2 linked regions of the Pseudoduganella albidiflava genome follow. The protein of the gene in region 2 interacts with the protein of the main gene of each other region in a pairwise test. Links are inferred from orthologs where the notes say so. Each region holds a gene or a part of one and is shown on either strand. Other genes may lie near its edges.

Region 1 (11,516 bases), 5.6 Mb from region 2 along the record:
GAGCCCTACAACGGCGCCGACATCGTCAAGCACGTGGTGAACTTCAGCCATGCCAGCGGCTATAAGTACGGCAGCAATTTCTTCAGCATCGATTACCTGATGTCGGACGAAAACGACCCGTCGGCCGTCGGCGCCCGGTCCGGCGCCCACGAAGCCTACGCGCTGTACCGCCACACCCTGGACCTGGGCAAGGTCACCGGCAAGAACCTCGCCTTCGGCCCGGTGCGCGGCGTGGGCATCACGGCCGGTTTCGACATCAACAGCAAGACCGATGCGGGCTACAACTCGAAGAAGCGCATGCTGGTGCTCGGCCCCACGGTGATGTTCGACGTGCCGGGTTTCCTGAACGTGAGCCTGGTGGCGTTGCATGAATCCAACGCTCCGTACAACGGCTTCACGCAAACCTCCACCAACCGCTACCGCTACGACACCCACGCGGCGCTGTTCAGTTCCTGGAGCATCCCGATCCCGAACGTGCCGCTGGAATTCGAAGGCTACGCGAACTACATCGGCACCAAGGGCAAGAACGAGTTCGGCGGCCCGACGGCGGTGGAAATCAATGTCGACATGAAGCTGATGTACGACGTGAGCCCGCTGCTGGGCGCCAACCCGAAGACCTTCAAGCTCGGCGTGGCCTACCAGTACTGGAAGAACAAGTTCGGCAACCCGTCCGATACCGTTCGCGGCGCCACGGCACGCACGCCGATGGTGCGTGCCGAATACCATTTCTGACCAACCTGAAAGAGGAACATCATGAATCGTCGCAAGCTGCTCGCCCTTGCCAGCCTGTCCGCCGCGCTGTCGGTGGCCGCCATCGCACCGGTGCAGGCACAGGAACCTCTGAAGGTGGGCTTTGTCTACATCGGCCCGGTCGGCGATGCGGGCTGGACATACGCCCATGAACAGGGCCGCCTCCAGATGGAGAAGGCGCTGGGCGGCAAGGTGAAGTCCACCTACGTGGAAAACGTGCCGGAAGGCGCGGATTCCGAACGTGTGATCCGCAAGCTTGCGGCGGATGGCAACAAGCTCATTTTCACCACCTCGTTCGGCTACATGAACGCGACGGAAAAAGTGGCGAAGGCTTTCCCGAACGTGGTGTTCCAGCACGCCACCGGCTTCAAGACCACGAAGAACATGGGCGCCTACGAGGCGCGCCTGTTCGAAGGCTCCTACCTGCAGGGCATCATCGCCGGCAAGATGACGAAGACGAATACGCTCGGCTTCGTGGGTTCGTTCCCGGTGCCGGAAGTGATCCGCAACATCAACGCCTTCACGCTGGGTGCGCAAAGCGTGAACCCGAAGATCAAGACCCGCATCATCTGGGTCAACAGCTGGTATGACCCGGCCAAGGAACGCCAGGCGGCGGAAACGCTGATCGCCCAGGGTGCCGACGTGCTGACGCAGAACACCGACTCCCCGGCCACCCTGCAGGCCGCACAGGAAAAAGGCAAGTACGCCTTCGGCTGGGATTCGGACATGCAGCGCTTCGCGCCGAAGGCGCACCTGACGGCCAGCACCAACCAGTGGGGTGGCTACTACACCGAAGTGGCGAAGGCCGTGCTGGCGGGAACGTGGAAGACCGGCCATGTGCACGGCGGCCTGAAGGAAGGCATGGTCAAGATGTCGCCCTTGAACACCGTGGTGCCGGCCGACGCGGCCAAGCTCTTCGAAGAGAAGAAGGCGGCTTTCGCGGCCGGCACGGCGGTACCGTTCACGGGCCCGATCAAGGACCAGTCGGGCGCCGTGAAAGTGGCCGCCGGCGTGCAGATGCCGATGAAGGAACTGATGTCGATGAACTTCTACGTGCAGGGCGTGGAAGGCACGATTCCCAAGTAATGATTCACGGGGAATGATTCCGGGGTCATGATTCCGGGGTATTGATTCCCGATTGATTCCCGCGCGATTCAACACGCGCTACGGGGCGGCTGATCCCGCCCCGCTTTTTTTTCTGGGCGGCAAATCCCGCCCCGCTTTTTTTGCTGGGCGGCTGATTCCGCCCCGCTTTTTTCGAGAAGAATCCATGACTGAACCGACAGCGCGCGACCACCAGTTCCTCACGGACGTGCTCGCGCTGGCCCAGCGCTCGCGCGACGAAGGCCATCACCCGTTCGCCGCCATCATCGCGGATGCCGATGGCAACGTGATCGCGCAGGCGATGAATGCCTCGAGCAGCGACCGCACCGCGCACGCCGAGATGAATGCGCTGCGCATCGCCTCGTCGCAGCACTCGCCGGACAGACTGGCCGGTGCCACGATGTACACGAACGCCGAACCCTGTGCGATGTGCGCCGGCGGCACCTACTGGAGCGGCGTGGGGCGCGTGGTGTACGCGATGTCCGAAGCCACGCTGCTGTCGCTGACCGGCAGCGATCCGGAAAACCCGACCCTGTCGCTGCCCTGCCGCCAGGTGTTCGCCGCCGGGCAGCGGCCTACCGAGGTGATCGGGCCGCTGCGCGAGGACGAAGCGAAGATCGCGCACGCGGGCTTCTGGCACAAGGCCTAGGCGTTATTCCGCCCTGGGCCGCAGTCGCATCGCCATCGGCGTCGGCCCCATCACGAACCCCATGACCTCGGCCGGTTCGCTGCGATCGCGTGCCCGCACGCCGGCGATGTCGAAACGGCCCAGCAGCACGGCCATCGCCACCTTCAGTTCCATCAGCGACAGGTAACGCCCCGGGCACATGCGCGGCCCGGCGCCGAACGGCAGTGCCACGCCCTTGTCCACTGTGCCGGCCAGCCAGCGTTCGGGATCGAAGCGCAATGGATCGGGGAAGGCCTTGTCGCCCACGCTGTCATGCCGCATCACGCACCACAGCAGCGTGTCCTTCGGCAGGTGCACGCCCAGCACCGTGGTGTCGCGCATGGCCTGCAGCGGCAGAAACGGTGCCGGCGGTTTCAGGCGCATCGCTTCCAGTGCGCAGGCGTCGAGGTAGTCGAGCGCAGCGATGTTTTCCACTGTCAGTTCGCGCGCATGCTGGCGCACTTCGGCCTGTGCGCGCTCCAGTGCCGGCGGGTTTTGCCACAGCAGCCAGATCAGCCAGGCCAGCGCGCTCGATGTCGTGTCTTCGCCGGCCAGCAGCATCGTCGAGACGTTGCCCGCGACGGCATCGTCGTCCACCCCGCTGCCTGGCTGTTCGGCCGCGGCCAGCATGGCCTGCAGCAGGTTCGCGGGGTGCTCCCGCAGCGCCGGCTCGGTCGCCATCGCGGCCCGCGCGGCGGCAATGAAACCATCGGTGGCCTCGCGCACCGCGCGCACGCTGCGCTCCAGCCGCCGGTCCGCCGGCAGCCTGCACCAGCGCCAGTAAGCGAACGGCAGCAGCGAACGGCGCGCGACACCCGCCAGCACGGTTTCCACGTGCTCCTGGATCGAGTCGCCGCCACTCTCGAGCGTGTTCACGTCCGCACCGAATGCAAGGCCGGCGATCACGTCCACCGCGTAGCGCTTCAGGTCCGCGTTCAGGTCGATGTCACGGTCGCCGGCTGCCAGCCAGCGGGCTTCCAGGCGCTGCGCCACCTGCACCATGCGGTCGAAGTAGGCGCGGATCGCCGTGGGCGAGAAGGCATGCATCACCATGCGGCGCTGGTCGCGCCAGACGTCGCCCTCGGCCAGGAACAGCCCCACGCTGCCACCCAGTTCCGCCGACACCTCGGCCGTGATGGCGGGACGCCGGAAGCCATCCGGCCGGTCGCGCAGCAGCGTCATGATGGCCGCGCTGTCGGACAGCACGACCACCTCGCTCGCCCCGATCCGCGCGCGGAACATGGCGCCATATTCCCGGCTCCAGCGTTCCATCGCCAGGTGGATCGTGGCGGGCTTCAGCTGCAGCGCATTGCCCAGCAGTGGCAGGCCGCGCGGACCGGGCAGGTCGGCGATGGCGCGCGGATGGGGCGTCGGCTGGGGCATGTTCACGGCGGCGGTTGTCATGCGGTCTCCTGTGCATTCGATGATGCCAGTGTGGCGCCCCGTGCGCCGGCGGTCTTGAACGTTTGCGACATGATGGCTGGGATTTTCAGAATTAGCGCATGGACAGAACGACATCGCGCCGCGATAGAATCGGCCCATGACAAACCAAGCCATGACTGCGCCCTTGCCGCCAACGGTCGCCCGCCTCGTCGCACCCGGCGTGCCGCTTGCCTCGTGCATTCGCGGCTACATGCTGCGCAGCACCCTGGACGTTTCCCTCGCGCCTGCCCAGCGGCTGAACCGCTTCCCTGCCACGCCATTCTGCGCGATCACCTGGATGATTGTCGGCAGCGGCGAGCTCGTCGAACCGGCCACGCCGGGCGCGGTGGCGCCCCAGGGCGCCGCCGTTTTCTCCGGCCCGCGCACACGGCCATGCGTAACAGGCAATCCCGGCCCGGTGCACACGCTGACGGTGCTGTTCTTCGCCGATGCGCTGCACGCGCTGACGGGCCTCGACATGGCCACGCTGCTCGATACCATGGCGCCGGCCGATACCGTGCTCGGCGACGAGTGGCACGAAGTGCTGGCCGCGGTGGTGGTGGCGCCCGATGACGACGCGCGGATCAGCGTGTTCGAAGCGTGGCTGGAACCGCGCTGGCGCGCAGCCCGTGGCGCGACGGGAGCCAGCGCATGGCTGCCGGCGCGGGACTGGGTGCAGGCGCTCGCGGTGCGCGCCGCGGCCACCGGCGCCGGACGTAGCGCCCGGATGGCCGAACGGCGCGTGCGGGCCTGGGCGGGGCATCCGCTGCGCACGCTGCGGCGCTTCGCCCGCGTGGAAGAATCGCTGCTTGCCGCGCGCGACGAGCACCAGGCCGGCCACGTGTCGCTGTCGGATGTCGCGCTGCGCGGCGGCTATTCGGACCAGGCGCACCTGTCGCGCGAAGCACGCGAGCTGATCGGCAACAGCCCGCGGGAGATCATCCGGCTGGCGGAGACGGATGAGAGTTACTGGCCGTACCGGATCTGGTGGTAGGAGGAAAACATGTGGAGAAAGTTCATTCTTGCCTGTGCCTGCGCGATGGCCTTCACTGAAGTTCATGGCGAGCCGCAAGTGGATGCGGCTGCCGCGGTGCTCGAACAATGCGACGAGTTTTCCCAGGCCGGCTTTCGGGAATGCCTGCAACGCAAGGTGCGTAACAGCTTGAAATCGCTCGCCCGGGCCGAAGCCAGGGCAGCGATCTCAGTCGAGCGATGGGATGAAGATGAGCAGTACATCGCGCGTGCCCGAAGCCGGCTGCGTGCATCGAAAAACGCTTTCGTGAAATACCGCGACGCGCAGTGCGCATTTGCCACGTCGCTCGGCGGCGGAGCGATTGGCGCGGCCCTGGAAATGCGCCGGCTGGCATGTGTCTATGGCCTCAATACAGAACGTACCGTGGCGCTGAAGCGGCTGACGGAGACCATGCCACTCGAATAACGGCGCCTGCTCACCCCCAGGCAATCGGCTCCTTGCCCTGCTCCCGCAAATAATCGTTCGCCCGTGAAAACGGCCCGCTGCCGAAGAACCCTTTGTGCGCCGAAAATGGCGACGGGTGCGGCGATGTGATGACGAGGTGCTTCGCCGTGTCGATCAGCGCCCGTTTGGCGATCGCGTAGCTGCCCCACAGGATGAACACCAGATGCTCGCGTTCTTCGGACAGCGTGCGGATCGCGGTATCGGTGAAGGTTTCCCACCCCTTCCCCGCATGCGAACCGGCGGCCCGGGCGCGCACGGTCAGCACGGCGTTCAGCAGGAACACGCCCTGCTCCGCCCAGTCGGACAGGTCGGTGCGCGTGCGCCGTATGCCCAGGTCGCTTTCCAGTTCCTGGAAGATGTTCTGCAGGCTCGGCTGCGGGCGGTTGCCGTCCGGGACGGAGAAACAGAAGCCCATCGCGGCGCCGGGCGTATGGTACGGGTCCTGCCCGAGGATGACGACCTTGACCTGGTCGAACGGCGTGAGGTCGAAGGCCCGGAAGATGTGCTTGCCCGGCGGGCAGCATTGGCCGGCGGCGTACTCGGCGCGGACAAAATCGGTGAGTTCGGTCCAGTAGGGCTTCTCGAACTCGGCGTGCAAGTGCTGCTTCCAGGATGGCTCGATGCGTACGGTCATGGTCGGGTCCGGATGTGAAAACGGCGGCCCGGGGGCCGCCGTCCGTACAGACAGATCAATGTCGAGCCAGCGTCTCGCCAGGTGACCGCGGTGGATCGCAGCTCGGCTGTGTGCAGCGGAGCCCCGATTATACGGCCCGTTGCGTGAACGACCCGCAGGCCACCGAAGCGTACAGGGTCACCCTGGGGAACCGGGCTCGATCGACTTGACCACCTTGCCCTGTTCATCCAGCATCTGGATCTGCGCCTTGCCGTCGGCACTGACCAGCAACAGCATCCTGGTGCGGCCCCGGGCATCCTTCAGCTGCAGCGACGACCCTTTGTCGCCGGTATTGCCCAGCCAGACGCGGTTGGCGCCCAGGCGACCCTCCTCTGTCAGCTTGTTCCAGTAGGGGCGCCGCTCGGCTTCCGGCAACTTGCGCGCTTCCTCGCGGAACCTCGTCAAGTCATCCATCGACGTCACCTTGAAATCCGGCACATCGTTGATGAGGACAGCCGTCGTCTGGCGGCTGGCACTGTCGTGGCTCAGTAGCTGCAGCGCCTGGTCCTGGCGGAAGCGGTCGAAGGTGAGGGACAAGCCGGACGACACCTGGCCGTCGGCGCCGATACTGCCTTTCTGGATCAGGCCGCCGTTTTCCGTACCTTCTTCATTGATGAACAACATGCCGGCAAAAGATCGCCGGTCCGGCCGGGCGCCCTCCTTCCCCTGCTTGAAATCGCCAGGGAACCGGGCCCTGTTTGAAATGACCAGGCGCTTGGTACCGTCCGGCTCGACGATATTGATGCGGCCCACGGTGATTTCATCGAAGGTCTGCTGGCGTTCGGTCTTGGCGCCGGTCAGCGCGAACACGGCGGCCAGGGTGGCTGCCATCGTCGTGGCACCGCTGAGGAAAGTCCGGATCTGCGACATGTGAATCTCCTTGGTTGGTCAATGGGTTTTGTTTTTCATGCGGCGCAGGCGCCATTCGATGAACAGTCCGACGAAACCGGAGGCGAGGACGATCGCGCCGAGAAACTGGAGGACGCGGTTGCCGGGCGCCTCGATGTGTTTCTCGTTGAGCAGTTCGAATCGCCGGCGGCCGTTTTCCGCCGGTTCCAGATAGGCGCTGCCGCGATAGGCCGTTGTCTCCACCGTCAGGGGCCTGGCCCGGTTCGCCTTGAAGTCGGCCAGCTGGCCGGCGAACTCTTCGGGCGTGATGATCTTGGCCAGTTGCCGCAGGTTCAGGATCTGCTCGTACTTGTCGAACACCAGTTCGCTTTCTCCGGCCAGGATCACGCCGGGCGAAAAATAGCGGTACACCTTGTTGGAATAGAAAATGCCATCGTTCGCGGCCAGCATCAGCGCAAAGCCGACGATCCACGCCAGCGCGCAGCCATACAGCCAGCGCTGGTAGTGATGCACCTGTACCGTCACCGCATGGTCGCTGAACCGGGTCACCGCCGGGATGTGCCGCAAGGTCGTGGCGAGCGTTTCCTTGTCGATGCCGTCCAGGAATGTGGCCGCGTCCATGCCCGTGCCGGCAAGGATGGCGGTGAACATTTCCGCGGATGGGACCGATTTATCGTTTTCCAGCTTCGAGAGGTAGGACTGTTCGATTCCGAGCTGTTCCGCGAACTGTGGCTGGGTAAGCCCGCGCTGCGTACGGATCTGTCTGAGTTTTTCGCCGAAGTTCATCGCATCGTTTCCTGGAAGTCATCGAATAGCCCGTATTCTTCGGCATTCATGCATGACTTGGAAGATGAATATTGATGAATTGACAAGAATTTCAGAGAAACTCATCCGCCTGGTCGTTCCCGCTGTTCTCGGCAGGTGCGTGCATCGACGGCAAGCGCATCCTGCGAACCAGGCAATGCCACTGCCGGGCCGGGCTCCGGGCGCAGCGGCGGAACATGGCGGTGTTCAAGACCGGTCTCGGCTGTTGTATGCCAGCATTGCTTTGCGGTTTTCTTTTAGTTCCATGCGGAAACTTATCGACAGGAAGCTGGCAATCCAATAGAGTAGGGGCTCGCGCGGTCCCTCAATCCCGCACCGCCACCCAGTTTCGATGTACCTGCGACGTACCGTCTGCAACAGCTCCCCTTTGCTACTACCAGCGCCACTTCAAGCGCTACAACAAACGCTACAAGTAACGCCATCACGCGCGTAGCGACGCAAGGCCCAGGAAATTATGTCATCAGTTCTTTTCGTTTCGCGCCGGAGCAAAGCCGCCTGCGCTGCCGCCTTCGCCCTCGCGTGCACGCACGGTGGCGCATACGCACAGGCCAAGTGGACCTTCGGCGGCTTCGGCACGCTGGTCGGCGTGCACTCCACGGAAAACCAGGCCGACTATACGGCCAGCCCGATATCGCCCGGCCAGGCCGGCCACAGCAAGGAGTGGGCGTTCGACGTGGATAGCCGGCTCGGCGCGCAGCTCGGCGTGCAGCTCGATAAACGCTGGTCGGCCGTCATCCAGGTGGTGCATGAAAAGGATGTGCGGGGCTCGTTCAGGCCGCATCTCGAATGGGCGAACGTGAAGTACCAGGTCACGCCGGAGCTGTCGGTGCGGGCCGGCCGCATCGCGCTGCCGCTGTTCCTGGCCGCGGACTACCGCAAGGCCAGCTACGCGCTGCCATGGGTGCGGCCCCCGGTCGAGCTGTACAGCCTGATGCCGATCTCCAGCAACGATGGCGTCGATGCCACCTACCGCTGGAACGCCTGGGGCGCCAAGCATGAGACCCAGGTCACGCTCGGCAATGCGGACGTGCAGATCACCCCTGAAATCCGCGGCAAGTCGCGCGATGCGTACGCCATTACGCAAAACACGACGATCGGCGCCCTGACGATGCGTGCCACCGCCGCATCGACGACGATGAACATTCCCGGTGCCGAAGAGATGTTCGATGCCCTGCGCAGCTTCGGGCCGCGCGGTGTCGCCCTGGCGAACCGCTACGACATCGCCTCGCGCAAGATCGACATCTACAACGCGGGTTTCAGCTACGATCCGGGCCACTGGTTCCTGATGGGCGAAATCGGGCGTGTCAATACCCGCTCCATGCTGGGTGACCAGACCGCGGGATATCTCAGCGGTGGATACCGGTTCGGCACCGTGGCGCCGTATGCCACGCTGGCCCGGGTCGACGTCAACATGGCCACCCAGGTCGACGGCGTGCCCACGGCGGGCCTGCCGCCCGCCGCGGCCGGGCTGGCAACCTTGCTGAACACCGAATTGAATGCGCGGCTGCGCTCCATCGGCGTGCAGGATACCGCCAGTGTCGGCGTACGCTGGGATATCGCGCCGAATTATGCGTTCAAGATGCAGCTCGACCGCGTGCGCCCGCGCGGTGGCTCGAACGGCACGTTGACCAACGTGCAGCCAGGCTTCCGTTCCGGCCAGGCGTTCGGCGTGATCAGCGCCGGCGTGGATTTCGTGTTCTGAGCGGGGCCGACATGTTGAAGCGAAAACTCTGTTGTACGCTCGCGGCCCTGCTGGTGGTCGGCAGTGCCGGCGCCGCCGACCTGGTGGTCATCGTCTCGGCACGCGCGCCGGTGACGGCACTGCGCGCCGACCAGGTTGCCGATATCTTCCTCGCCGAATCGAACCGCTTCCCGGACGGCGGCGAGGCGACGCCGGTCGACCAGCAGGTCGGCACGGTGCTGCGCGACGAATTCTATGTAAAGGTGGCGCGCCGCTCGCCTGCCCTGATGCGGGCCTACTGGACCAAGATGATTTTCACCGGCCGCGGCCAGCCGCCGCGTGAAGTGCCCGGCAATGCCGGCGTGAAGAAACTGGTTGCCGAGAATCCCGGCATGATCGGCTACATCGACCGCTCGGAGCTCGACCCGACCGTGCGTGCGGTGCTGATGGTGCGCTGATGGCGGCCGGGCGCCCCGCACCCCGCAAGATGCGCTGGCTCCGGCTCGGCCTGGAGACCTACGTTTCCTTGCCGCTGTTCATGCTCGTCCTGCTGGGCGTGGTGTGGGCCGCCTCGTTCCACTTCATCGGTAACGAACGGGTGGCCGCGCAGGCCGCCGCGCGCGAGTCGGTCGGCGAACTGCTCGACACCTACGAAGCGCACGTCGCGCGCAACCTGAACGGCATCGACCAGACGCTGAAGCTGGTCAAGTATGCCTCCGAGCGCAAGGGGCCGACCGCGGCGCTGCCGGAACTGGCGCAGGAAGGCCTGCTGCCGCCCGCCCTGGTATTCGCCGTGAGCATTGCCGATGCCTCCGGCCATATCGTCGCCAGCAACCCCGCCGCCTCCGAACAGAACGTGGCCGGCGAGCGCTATTTCGAGTATCACCGGCAGCGCGACAACGGCCAGGTGTACGTCTCCGAAACACAGCGCGACGTGACCCGCGACGACTGGCACATCCACTTCACGCGCCGGCTGAATGGCCCGGACGGCCTGTTCGCCGGCGTGGTGATCGTGGAAGTGGCCCCGGCCTATTTCACCAGTGGCTACGAGCGTTCGCGCCAGGGCGACCTGGGACTGCTGGCCATCCTCGGCACGGACGGCGTGGTGCGCGCCGCGCGCATCGGCGAAAACACGTCATGGGGCCAGCGCCTGGACCTCGCGGCATCGCAGGAAGCGTCCGCGCAACCGCGTACCACCACGCTGGACAACGTGCCCCGCTACACCGCCATGCGTACCCTGCGCACGTATGGCCTGGTGGTCGTGGTCGGCCTGGCCGAGGCCGAGCAGATGGCGGCATTCGAGGCCGGGCGCCTGACCCACATGTGGGAGGCGGGCACGGCGTCGGTCGTGCTGCTGATCCTGATCGCCCTGGTGTGGCTGTGGTCATGGCAGGGCGCCAAGGCGCGCCGCCGCGTGCGCCGCGCACAGGAAACCTATGCCGCCGCATCGGAAGCAAACCTCGATGCGTTCCTCGTGCTGCGTGCCGTGTATGGCAAGGACAAGCGGATCGCCGACTTCCGCATCGTCTCCACCAATACCCGCGCCGAGCTGATGACGGCGCGCAGCAAGGAAGAGATGCGCAATACGACGCTGCTGCAGTGGCTGCCGCGCGCGCGGGACAACGGCATCTTCGCCACCCTTTGCCGTATCACGGCCGAAGGCGGCGTGCAGCAGGAGGAATGGCATAACGACATGCCGGAAATCCAGGCCGAATGGATGCACTGGCAGGTGGTGGGCGTGGAGGGCGGCGTGGTGGCGATCCTGCGCGACATCACCGAGAGCAAGCGCGACGCGGCCCGCATCTTCCACATGGCGCAGCACGACGCGCTGACGGGCCTGCCCAACCGCAACCTGATCGGCGACCGCATCGAGCAGTCGATCCTGCACGCCGAACGGGAAGGGCAGGAAGTCATGGTGGCCTTCGTGGACCTGGACAGCTTCAAGCTTGTCAACGACACGCTGGGCCACACGGCCGGCGACGAACTGCTCAAGACGGTGGCCAGCCGCATGGTCGAGTGCGTGCGCAAGAGCGATACCGTGGGGCGCTTCGGCGGCGACGAATTCGTG
Region 2 (11,637 bases):
GCCTTCCGGACGCAGCGTCAGCTGGTCGCCGTTCATCGAATCCTCGAACGAATACATTTCCTTTTCGACGATGTCGGTCACGGCGCCGATCGCGCGCGCGAACAGGCGGGTTTCCTCGACGATCGGCGTGCGGATGTTCTGGTAGCCGTAGCTTTGCAGGATGGACTGCGCGGTGTTCTCGAAGATTTCCCACAGGTGGGCATCGGCCGGCAGGATGTCGGGCATCCCTTTGACCGAGGTGATCTTCTCTGCTTTTTTGTTTTCGGACATGGTTTTTTATACCGATACTGATGTGTAGTTTTTCTGTACGTAATCCAGCACGATCTGCTGGAACTCCTGCACGATCGTGTCGCCGCGCAGCGTGGCCACCTTCTGGCCATCGACGAAGACCGGCGCGGCCGGCGATTCGCCGGTGCCCGGCAGGCTGATGCCGATGTTGGCGTGCTTCGATTCGCCGGGGCCGTTGACGATGCAACCCATCACGGCCACGTTCATCGCTTCCACGCCCGGGTGGCTCTTCTTCCATTCCGGCATCTGCTCGCGCAGGAAGGTCTGGATATCGTCCGCCAGTTCCTGGAACGTGGTCGACGTGGTGCGCCCACAGCCCGGGCAGGCGATCACCATCGGCATGAACTTGCGCAGACCCATCGTCTGCAGGATTTCCTGGCCGACGATGACTTCCTTCGTGCGGTCGCCGCCCGGCTCCGGCGTCAGCGAGATGCGGATCGTGTCGCCGATGCCTTCCTGCAGCAGCACGGACAGTGCCGCCGTCGAGGCGACGATGCCCTTGCTGCCCATGCCCGCTTCCGTCAGCCCCAGGTGCAGCGCGTAATCGCAGCGCCTGGCCAGCTCGCGGTACACGGCGATCAGGTCCTGCACGCCGGAGACCTTGCACGACAGCACGATCTTGTCGCGGCCCAGGCCGATTTCCTCGGCGCGCTGGGCATTCTCGATGGCGGACGTGATCAGTGCTTCGTACATCACCGCCTGCGCGCTCCACGGATTGGCGCGGGCCGCGTTCTCATCCATGATGCGCGCCAGCAGCGCCTGGTCCAGCGAACCCCAGTTGACGCCGATGCGCACCGGCTTCTGGTGGCGGATCGCCACTTCGATCATCTGGGCGAATTGCGTGTCGCGCTTGGCGCCCTTGCCCACGTTGCCGGGGTTGATGCGGTACTTCGACAGCGCGGCGGCGCAATCCGGATACTCGGTCAGCAGCGTGTGGCCGTTGTAGTGGAAGTCGCCGACCAGCGGCACGTCGACGCCCATCTTGTCGAGCTGCTCGCGGATGTAGGGCACGGCTTGCGCGGCCTCGGGCCGGTCCACCGTGAGGCGCACCAGCTCGGAACCGGCCCGGGCCAGCTCCTTGATCTGGATCGCGGTGCCGACCGCATCCGCGGTATCGGTATTGGTCATCGATTGCACGACGACGGGATGGTCGCCGCCGACCCACACCTTGCGGTCGCCATGCGCCACCAGCACGCCCTTGCTGGAGCGGCGCGCCAGGGGGCCGGAAGGGATCGCGTTAGAAGGTATGGCGGTAGTAAGTTCGGACATGCTCATTACTTGATCTGGACACGTGAAATGGTGCCGTTCGCTACTTTCGGCAGCGGCAGCGGCTGGCCGCGCAACGTGGCGCGCACGCCTTCCGGCGCGCCGACGGTCAGCTGCGACTGGCGATCGATCTCGAAACTCTCGGTACTGCCGGCCTTGACGAGGCGGGAAATCAGCGGCGATGCGCCGGGCCGCTTGATCTCGACCCACGAATCGGCCGTGAAGACCAGCGTCAGCGTATTGGCGCCCTGCGGTGCCGGCGTGGCCGCGGCCGGAGCCGGCGTGGTGGCGGCTGGCGCAGTGGCGGCGGGTGTCGTGGCAGCCGGCGTCGTCGCAGCCGGTGTCGTTGCAGCCGAATTCGTCGCCGGAGCGCCCGCGATCGCGGTGTTCGGCGGGGTCGTCACCAGCGGCGCGGTATTTTCCGGCGTTGCCGGCCCCTGCGAAGGCGTCGATACCAGCGGTACGTTCGGCGACAGCAGCGGCGGCGTGGTGGCGGTGGTGCCGGCGGTACCTGGCGCGGCCGGCGCGGTAGCCGCTGGCGCGGCCACGGTGGCCGGTTTGCTGAGTGCGGCCGGCGAGATCAGGCCGGCCTGCCATGCGCCGGCACCGGCGATGACGGCCAGCGCCACCACGCCACCGATGATCCAGACCTTCGGCTTCGACTGGCGCGAAGCCAGCGTGGGAAAGCGCGACTGGGAAAACGTGGTGGGAATCTTTTCGCGCCTGATCGGCGCATGTTCGCTCGACGTGGTGACCGATGGCGTGACTTCGATCTGCGCCACCAGCGGTGCCGGATCGAGCCGCACCACCTTCGCATAGGCGCGAATGAACCCCCGCGTGACGGCCATGTTCGGCAGCGAAGCGAAGTCGCCCTGCTCGAGCGCGACGACCTGGCGCGGCGCCAGCTTCAGCTGATCGGCGATCTGTTCCACGGTCAGGCCCATCGCTTCGCGCTGCGCGGCCAGCGTTGCGCCCGGCGCGGCGGCATGCTGCCGCTCCTGTGCGTGCCCCTGCCCGTGAGGCTGACCCTGCGGCTGCTTTTGCCCTTCTGAATCCATTATTACCCCTGTCTCACTCATCAAACGCCCCGCGCTGATACGCAGCATACTCGGGCGAGGCGGCATGGTGGCGCCGCAGCTGTGTCGCCCAAGCTTCTTCCGCCCCCTTGTCGCCGAGCCGGTGCTGGACCCGGACCGCGAGCCACAGCACATCGGCCGGCAAGCTGTCGGGCCGGGCAACCTTGCCAAGCCGGGTAAGGAAGAAGTTGGCGCGCGCGTAGTCGCGACGCTCGTAATAGACCCGCGCCAGGTTGGCGCTGGTCGACGGCTGATCCGGGGCCAGCTGCAATGCTTGCAGCAAGTATTGCTCGGCCCGCTCGTAATCCTTGCTCTTCAGCGCGCAACTGCCCGCATTGTTCATCGCCTTCACGGGCGAAGAATACTGCCGGCTGGCCAGTGCCGCGTCGAACCAGCGGAACGACTCGGCCACGCGACCGTTCTGGCACAGGAACGAGCCATAGTTGTTCGCGATATCCGGGTTGTTCGGCGCCAGTTGCAGCGCGCGCTTGAAATTATCGTCCGCCAGCGTCGCCTCGCCCATGCCCATGTAGATCAGCGCGCGCACGCCGTAGGCGTCCGCATAGCCGGGATCGGCGGCGATCGCCTTCTTGATCTCATCGAGCGCGACGGGCAACTGGCCCTGCTCATAGTAGCCGACCGCCAGCTGCATGCGGATCTGGGCGCGCTTTTGCGCAGCCGTGGCATCCGACAGCGTGGGCAGCTCGGCCCTGCCGCTGGTAGCGCCGGCACCGGTGCCCGCGGGGCCGCCCGTACAGGCGGCCAGCAGCAGCATGGGCAACAACGCGCCCAGCAGCCCGGCGGAACCGAGCCTGGCGCTGCGCGCGCGGCACTGGGCGGCTGCGGTCATCAGGACCGGATCTCCACGATCTTGCCGAAATCGGCACCGAACTTGGTTTTATATTCGGCCATCTTTTCCATGCGCTCGGCCACGCGGGTACGGTCCTTGACCTCGCCGGCAAGCTGGCCGCAGGCGGCGTCGATGTCGTCGCCACGGGTCTTGCGGATCGTCGTCACGATGCCGGCGTTCATCAGGATTTCCGAGAAGGCCTTGATGCGGGGATTCTTCGAGCGCGTCAGGCCCGATTCCGGGAAGGGGTTGAACGGAATCAGGTTGAACTTGCAATTGATGCCATATTGCGGATGGTTCACCAGCGCGATCAGTTCGCGCGCATGCTCGTCGGAATCATTGAAACCGTCCAGCATGCAGTACTCGAACGTGATGAAGTCGCGCGGGGCGAATTCCAGGTAACGCTTGCAGGCCGCCAGCAAGTCGGCCAGCGGGTACTTCTTGTTCAGCGGCACGAGACCATTGCGCAGCTCGTCGTTGGAAGCGTGCAGCGACACGGCGAGCGCTACCGGCACGTCCTGCGACAGCTTGTCGATCATCGGCACCACGCCGGAAGTCGACAGCGTGACGCGGCGGCGCGACAGGCCATAGGCGTTATCGTCCAGCATCAGCTTCAGCGCGGTGGCGGTCGGCTCGTAGTTCAGCAGCGGCTCGCCCATGCCCATCATCACCACGTTGGTGATCTGGCGCTCGCCTTTCGGCCCCGGCTCGATGCCCTTGGTCTTGCGCAGTTCGAACTCGGCCATCCACAGCTGGCCGATGATCTCGGCCACCGTCAGGTTGCGGTTGAAGCCCTGCTTGCCGGTCGAGCAGAAGCGGCAGTTGACCGCGCAGCCGGCCTGGGTGGAAATGCACAGCGTGCCGCGGTTTTCTTCCGGAATGAACACGGTTTCCACGGCATTGCCATTGCCGACATCCACCAGCCACTTGCGCGTGCCGTCGGTCGAGGTATGGTCGCTGATGACGGCCGGCGCCGTGATATGGGCGCGCGTCTTCAGCTTCTCGCGCAGGGACTTGGCGAGGTCGGTCATGCTGTCGAAGTCCGACGCGCCGAACTGGTGGATCCAGCGTTGCAGCTGCTTGGCGCGGAACGGCTTCTCACCCAACTGCGCACAGTAGTCGATCAGTTGCGCGGGATCGAGGTCCAGCAGGTTGGTGAGGGTCGTTTCCATAACTAGTTTCAATCTTTTTTCAAAACACCTCCGCCCCGGACATGCCGGGGCGTCAGGCGATACTACCGATGTAGTGCTATCGCACCGTTAATCTTGGCGATTAACGGGAGTACACGTTCAGTGCTGGGAAGAAGTAAGCGATTTCCGTGGCGGCGGTTTCGGCGGCGTCCGAACCGTGAACGGCGTTGGCATCGATGGAGTCGGCGAAATCGGCGCGGATCGTGCCTTTTTCAGCTTTCTTCGGATCGGTTGCGCCCATCAGGTCGCGATTCTTGGCAATGGCGCCTTCGCCTTCCAGAACCGTGATCATCACCGGGCCGGAAACCATGAAGTCCACCAGGTCCTTGAAGAAAGGACGGGCAGCGTGCACGGCGTAGAAGCCTTCGGCTTCGGCGCGCGACAGTTGGGTCATGCGGGCAGCCACGACTTTCAGGCCAGCACCTTCGAAACGGCTGTAGATCTGGCCGATCACGTTCTTGGCCACTGCGTCCGGTTTGATGATGGACAGGGTGCGTTCGATTGCCATTATTAAAAACTCCAGTAAAAAGAAAGGGTTAAAACGTAATTGATTTCTCGATCAACCTTTGATTTTAGCATACAACACCCCATATACTATGCGTGTTGGGGCGGAAGATGGCGTAACAAGCGGCGGAAAGCCGTATCGAAACCCTGGAATGCGCACCGAAGCGGACGGTATTGGCTGGGAAGCCCAGCCGTTCGCAGGCAGTTGGGCGGATTCCGGAGGATTTCAAGAGCCGGATCAATGGATCGATCCGGCATCACAGACCATCCCGGCGGGCTTCAGCCCTTTTCGGCACCACGCGTGCTAAGCTTTGGCAAGGGTACACCGTACCGACAAAAGGAGTGCAAACTATGGCGAACTTGGAAAAAACTTATCAATATGCGGGCGGGCAGGCAGTCACCCAGAACCGCGTGCTTCGCAACACCTACTGGCTGCTGTCGCTGTCGATGGTCCCGACCGTGCTGGGCGCGGCCGCCGGCATGACATTCGGCATCCCGATGCCGGGCGGCTTCCTCGGCGCGCTGCTGTTCCTGGGCATCGCGTTCGGCTTCATGTGGGCGATCGAGAAGAACAAGCACAGCGGCGCGGGCGTGGCCCTGCTGCTGGGCTTCACGTTCTTCATGGGCCTGATGCTGACGCCATTGCTGATGCGCACGCTGTCATTCGCGAATGGCGGCACGCTCGTCATGCTGGCCGCCGGCGGTACCGGCGCGATCTTTGCCGTGCTGGCAAGTATCGCCACCGTGTCGAAGCGCGATTTCTCGGGTGTCGCGAAGTTCGCGTTCATCGGCCTGGTGCTGATCATCCTGGCATCGCTGGCGAACATCTTCTTCCAGATCCCGGCCCTGTCGCTGACGATCTCGGTGCTGGCCATCGGCATCTTCTCCGCCTTCATCCTGTATGACGTGCAACGCATCGTCAACGGCGGCGAAACCAACTACATCAGCGCCACGCTGGCGTTGTACCTGGACGTGTACAACATCTTCACCAGCCTGCTGTCGATCCTGGGCTTCACCAGCGGCGACCGCGAATAAACACTGCATGCAGCATCCCGAAGCCGGCCTAGTGCCGGCTTTTTTATTGCCCCGATACTGCCGAGCTGGTATCAAGACAACACCGAGGACAGTCCCTAATGCCGTCAAGTTGAGCGTCATACGGCTCATTGGACGCGCATGCATTCACCCCAGCAGCGAAGGGCAGGGGTCAGACCCGCCGGGTCTGACCCCAGAATTTGCACTTGGGGTGGACTTAACTGACGCATGGGGACAGTCCCCGATTTTTTTGCAACACAATCGTTGAAGTGGCGCGACGGCGCAGGTTGTTGCTGATGCGCTGCCCCGACGCTATTCGGCGCCGCGCACGGTGAACGTGGTGCGATCGACTTCCCTGCCCGTTCCGTCCAGCAGCACCAATTCATGCTTGCCGGGCGCGGGAGCCCAGCCTGCCTGCTGGCCGGTGGAGCCTGCTTCCGTGCCGTCGAGCCGCCAGCGCAGGTCGCGCGGGCCGTGCGCCAGGAAGAACACGCGCTGCCGGCCTGCCGGGATATCGGGGTCGACCGCCAGGATCGCCCCGTCGGCGGGATAGACGATCTCGGGGAGCCGCTGCTCGGCCGGCAGCAGCGCCACCCGCGATGTCTCGGTGCCTTTCAGGAACCATTCGGGCCGCGCCGCTTCCAGCGCAGGCTGCCACGTGACGGTGCGGCGCACCACACCGGCCGGCGCTTGCGGCGCACGGCCGGGAAGATCGCGGTTCAGGTAATCCATCACGTCGCGCCAGACCGGCGCGGCCCCGCTGACGCCGGACACGTCCCACATCGCGCTGCCGTCGAAATTGCCGACCCACACGCCGACGGTATGGCGCGCGGTATAGCCGATGCACCAGTTATCCCGCATGTCCTTGCTGGTCCCGGTCTTGACGGCCGCCCAGTACGGCGCGGCCAGCTCGTTCTTCAGGCCGAACGTGGCCGCCCTCGCCGCGCGGTCGGCCAGGATGTCGCCCACGATGAACGCAGCGCCCGCATCGACGACGCGACGCCTTGCCACCGGCCGCGCGCGGGCCTGCAAGGTGGCGCCGCCGGCCACGCCGCCGTTGGCCAGCGCCCGGTAGGCATTGGTCAACTCGAGCAGGGTGACGTCGGCCGAGCCCAGGGCCAGCGACGGACCATAGAAATCGGCTTCTTCGCCGAGGCTGGAAAACCCCAGTGCGCGCAACTGCGCGGCGAAGCGTTCCAGCCCGACCAGCATCAGCGTGCGCACGGCTGGAACGTTCAGCGAACCGGCCAGGCTGGCGCGCGCCGTGACGATGCCCTTGAAGTCGTGCTCGTAGTTCTGCGGCGCATACAGGCCGGACGGCGTGGTCACTTCCAGCGGCGTATCGTCCAGCGGCGACGCCGCCGTCAGCAGCCGCCGCTCCAGCGCCAGCGCGTACAGGAATGGTTTCAGCGTCGATCCGGCCTGCCGCGCCGCGGTCACGCCATCGACCTCGCTGCCGCCGGCATTGCCCACCCAGGCCAGGATCTCGCCGGTGGCGTTATCCAGGACCAGCACGGCGCCATCGGCCACGTGCCGCTCGCGCAGCGCCATCAGCTGCTGCCGCAGCACCGCCTGCACGTGGCGCTGCAGCGTGCCATCGAGCGTGCTGCGCACGTTCTCCCCGGCCCCCTTCAGCAATTGCGCAGCCGCCTCGCGTGCCGGCGGCAATGGCGCCATCGATGCCTGCCGCGAGAACGCCCGCTGGGCAACGGCATCGATCGCGGCACACGGCGTGGCCGCCTTCAGGTCCCTGGCCAGTGCGCAGGCCCGCCGCGCCACGATGGCCCGGGAGGCGGAGGGTGCCCGCAACAGGCTGGCGAGGATCACCGACTCGGCCACGTCCAGGCCGGAGGGCGCCTTGCCGAACAGGCCCTGCGCCGCCGCGCCCACGCCTTGCAGTTCGCCGCGGAACGCCACCAGGTTCAGGTACGCTTCGAGGATCTGCGCCTTGCTCCATGCGGCATCGAGCGCGCGGGCCGCTACGGCCTGGTCCCATTTCTGGCCCAGCGTGCGGCCGCCCGGCCCTGCCTTCAATGCCGGATCCAGCAACCCGGCGAGCTGCATGGTGATGGTCGACGCGCCGCGCGGCCGCTCGCGGAACAGGTTGTCCCACGCCGCCTGCCCCATGGCCCGCAGGTCGACGCCGCCATGTTCCATGAAACGCGTGTCCTCCGCCTGCAGCACGGCCAGCGGCAGTGCCGGCGAGATGTCCGCCAGCGCCACCCATGGGGCGCGGCGTGCCTGCCGGTCGACGCGCAGCGCCTGCACGGGCGCGCCATGGCGGTCCAGCATGACCGCGTCCGATGCGCGCCACTGCGCCCTGACCTGCTCATGCGCCGGCACGGCGGGCGCCGATGCCGCGGGCGCCGCGGATGCTGCCAGCAGCACGGCGATGGCAAGAGAACGTACCGGCAGGATACGCATCGGCAGAATACGCATCGGCAGGACACGCATCGGCAGAATACGTAGCGCCAGGGAGCACATTGGCAGCCAGCGCATTGGAAAACAGCGCATCACTTCACCTCGACCGCCGCATTCGGCGACTCGCCGAACATCTCCGGGCTGTACATGGCCTCCACCCGCGTGGGCGGCAGGCCGAAGCGGCCGGCATTGTTCAGCCGCACCGTGTACTCGACCGTCCACTTCCCCTTCGGCACGAAGGCGTAATAGGAACGGAACGCGGCGAACGTGCGCTCCTGGAACGCCGGCCACGCCCAGCCGGAAGCCTTCTCGCCGCGCGCGCCGATGCGTGAATCGTTGCCGAGACCGGAGCCGAGCACGGTGGAGCCGGCAGGGATCGGGTCGTCGACCACCACCCACGTCATGTCGCTCTGCGCTTCCAGCTCCAGCCTGACGCGATAGGTATCGCCGCGCGCCCACGTGCCGGCCGCCGCCTGTTCGAGCGGCGTGACCGTCTTCCTGATCACGTAGCCGGAGGACAGCGGCGCCGCCAGCGGGAGCGCCGCCAGGCTTTGCACGGTCACCCACGGCTTGCCGCCGCCCTCATGGCGCATGTCCAGCGACGCGGCGCCGCGCGGCCATGGCAGCGTGACGGCCGCGGCTTCGCCGCCGCCCTGCGCGGTCGCCGCCGCACCGTCCTGCAACGCGACGCTGCGCCGCTCGCCGCCAAGCGCCACGACGGCGCTGCCCGTCACGGCTTCCGCCTCGAAGGCCCGCGAGAACTTGCGCAGCGCGAGGGCGCCCCAGGCATTGGCAACGGTGGTGCTCCAGCGCCCGTGCTTCTGCCTGCCCAGCGCACCGCGCGCCAATCTGCCCATGTCGGCTTTCCAGGCCGGGTCGTCCAGCACCGCCAGCAGCAGGCGGTTCGCGTTGACGTCGGCGGACACCATCAGCCACCACCAGGCGTCGGTGCGCTCGGTCGAGAAGGTCATGGTCGTGCCTTGCAGGTTCAGGCGGGACTTGATGATCTGCCCGGCCTCGCGCAGGCGCGCATCCCGCTGCGGCAGCTCGGGCGTGCGCGCCAGCACCAGGTACCAGTCGATGACGGCCGAGGTGGGCCACAGGTTCGGCTGCAGCGTGAACGATTCCGTCATGCCCGGATTGACGCGCCCTTCGCGCGACAGCGCTTCCAGCGCGGCGAGCTTGCGCACCGCCAGGTCGGCCGTCGGCAGCGGCGAGCCACGCACGATGCGGCCTTCCACGAAGGCTTCCAGCCCGTCCAGCATGCGCGACCTGTGCATGGCGGGCAGTTCGTAGCCCGCTTCATGGCTTACCGAGAGCAGGTAGGCCGTCAGCGTATCGCTGCCCTGCTCCATCGGCGCGAAGTACTTCGCCAGCCCGTCGCCATCGAGGTAGGCGGGCAGCCCATCCGCCACGCGGCTCCACATGGCCGCGTCGCCCAGCGCCACCGCGCGCGAGGCCTGCTGTTCCAGGCAGGTGTACGGGTAAGCCGCCATCCAGTCGCGCACGCCGGGCAGGTCGCCGCCCAGGCGCGCCGTGAACGATGTGCGCACGCCGCCGCGGCCGGGTACCGCGCCGGCGGGCAGCTGTACCGTCATGGCCTGCGGCTTGTCCAGCTGCAGCAGCGTGGCCTGCATGGTGCGCACCGGCACAACGGGCTGCACCTGCTGGCGGACGCGCAGCCGGTCCGTGGTGCCGCCCGCGCTGGCGGCGACTTGCCAGGCCAGCTCCGTCACGCCGGCCGGCACCGTGACGTCCCACGCCACCTCCTGCGCCTGCCCCGCCACGAGGCTCACCTTTTTACCCGGCAGCGCCTTGCCGGCCAGCGTGGCGGCCAGGTCGGCCTGCAGCGCCGCGCCGGTGGCATTGCGCACCGTGAACGCTGCCCGTACCCGGTCCCCCTCGCGGACCAGCGGTGGCAGGCCGGACAGCAGCATCAGGTCTTGCGACGTGCGCACGTCGGCCTGGCCCGTGCCGAACAGGTCGGCATTGCCGTGCGCAATGGCAACGATGCGGAAGGAAGTCAGCGAATCGTTCAGCGGCACCTGCACCCGCGCCTCGCCATTCCCATCGACCTTCACGCTGGCCTGCCAGAACAGCAGCGTGTCGAACAGCTCGCGGCCCGCGCCCTTGCCACCGCCGCCGCCAGTGGGCACCGCCTTGCGGCCGAAGTGCCGCTTGCCGACCACCTGCATCTGCGCGGTGGACGTCGCCACCTGCAGCCCGCGCTGCCGCATCATCGCTTCCAGCAGCTGCCAGCTGTCGTTCGGCATCAGCTCGAGCAGGCCGACATCGACCGCGGCCAGCGCCACTTCGGTGCCGGCCGGCGGCCGCGTGCCATCGGATCGCGCCACGCGCACCGTTACCGCGGCTTTCTCGCGCACCTTGTAGACCGGCTTGTCCGCCGCCACGCGCACCTTCAGTTCGTTGGCCGCCCAGCCGACATTCAGCGCGGCGATGCCCAGCTTGTAGGCCGGCTTGCCCAGGTCGACCAGGGCGGTCGGCGCGATGCCGCCAACCCGGCCGCGCACCACCATGGCCGACACGAACACGTTCGGCGCATACGCCGGCTTCATCGGGATCGTGATCACGGGGGCATCGCCGGACAGCTCGCGCACATAGGTATCGAGGATGCCCTCGCGCTCGACCGTCACCAGCGCGGTGGCCTGCCGGAACGGCATGCGCACCTGCAGCGTGGCCTGCTCGCCCGGCTCGTAGCGCTTGCGCTCGGGCAGCATGTCGATGCGGTCGTTGTCGGTGACCTTGTACCACCAGTCTTCGCCATCGGCTACCCAGGTTTCGCGGCTGGTCACGGCGGGGTTGCCCCGGCCGTCGGTGGTGGTGGCGCGCAGCAGCAGGTTGCCGCCCTGCGGGGCCGCGCCTTCGCAGACCAGCAAGCCCTTCGCATCGGTGCGGCCGGCGCACGCCTGTCCGAGCGCCTTGATCTCGCTGCTGTTCTCGTACGAGTAGAAGCCGCCGATCAGCCGGCGCCGGTGCGTGTAGGTGTCGC

Evidence for each region.
Region 1: the proteins of ndk (region 2) and EYF70_RS29315 interact in binary tests that used the Escherichia coli proteins (3 or more experiments, as listed by UniProt). The link is inferred for Pseudoduganella albidiflava from one-to-one orthologs.

The regions. Positions count from the first base shown.
Region 1 is NZ_CP036401.1:7,038,760-7,050,275, reverse strand. The notes cover bases 4,224-6,953. They hold EYF70_RS29315 (uracil-DNA glycosylase), read right to left. Parts: upstream 6,055-6,953; coding sequence 5,392-6,054; downstream 4,224-5,391. Other genes in these bases: EYF70_RS29310 (hypothetical protein), read right to left, coding at 6,232-6,953; EYF70_RS29320 (lysozyme inhibitor LprI family protein), read left to right, coding at 4,947-5,381; EYF70_RS29325 (AraC family transcriptional regulator), read left to right, coding at 4,224-4,937. Outside these bases: EYF70_RS29345 (outer envelope protein), read left to right, coding at 1-732; EYF70_RS29340 (BMP family ABC transporter substrate-binding protein), read left to right, coding at 751-1,836; EYF70_RS29335 (nucleoside deaminase), read left to right, coding at 2,021-2,503; EYF70_RS29330 (cytochrome P450), read right to left, coding at 2,507-3,925; more of EYF70_RS29325, read left to right, coding at 4,062-4,223; more of EYF70_RS29310, read right to left, coding at 6,954-6,963; EYF70_RS29305 (helix-turn-helix domain-containing protein), read right to left, coding at 6,982-7,728; EYF70_RS29300 (porin), read left to right, coding at 8,222-9,469; EYF70_RS29295 (type 2 periplasmic-binding domain-containing protein), read left to right, coding at 9,481-9,906; EYF70_RS29290 (bifunctional diguanylate cyclase/phosphodiesterase), read left to right, coding at 9,906-11,516. UniProt on the Escherichia coli protein: Excises uracil residues from the DNA which can arise as a result of misincorporation of dUMP residues by DNA polymerase or due to deamination of cytosine.
Region 2 is NZ_CP036401.1:1,424,561-1,436,197, reverse strand. What follows is about bases 3,466-6,316. They hold ndk (nucleoside-diphosphate kinase), read right to left. Parts: upstream 5,179-6,316; coding sequence 4,753-5,178; downstream 3,466-4,752. Other genes in these bases: EYF70_RS06085 (Bax inhibitor-1/YccA family protein), read left to right, coding at 5,526-6,209; rlmN (dual-specificity RNA methyltransferase RlmN), read right to left, coding at 3,480-4,652; pilW (type IV pilus biogenesis/stability protein PilW), read right to left, coding at 3,466-3,480. Also shown: hisS (histidine--tRNA ligase), read right to left, coding at 1-270; ispG (flavodoxin-dependent (E)-4-hydroxy-3-methylbut-2-enyl-diphosphate synthase), read right to left, coding at 277-1,557; EYF70_RS06105 (RodZ domain-containing protein), read right to left, coding at 1,563-2,612; more of pilW, read right to left, coding at 2,626-3,465; pbpC (penicillin-binding protein 1C), read right to left, coding at 6,519-8,630; EYF70_RS06075 (alpha-2-macroglobulin family protein), read right to left, coding at 8,720-11,637. UniProt on the Escherichia coli protein: Major role in the synthesis of nucleoside triphosphates other than ATP. The ATP gamma phosphate is transferred to the NDP beta phosphate via a ping-pong mechanism, using a phosphorylated active-site intermediate.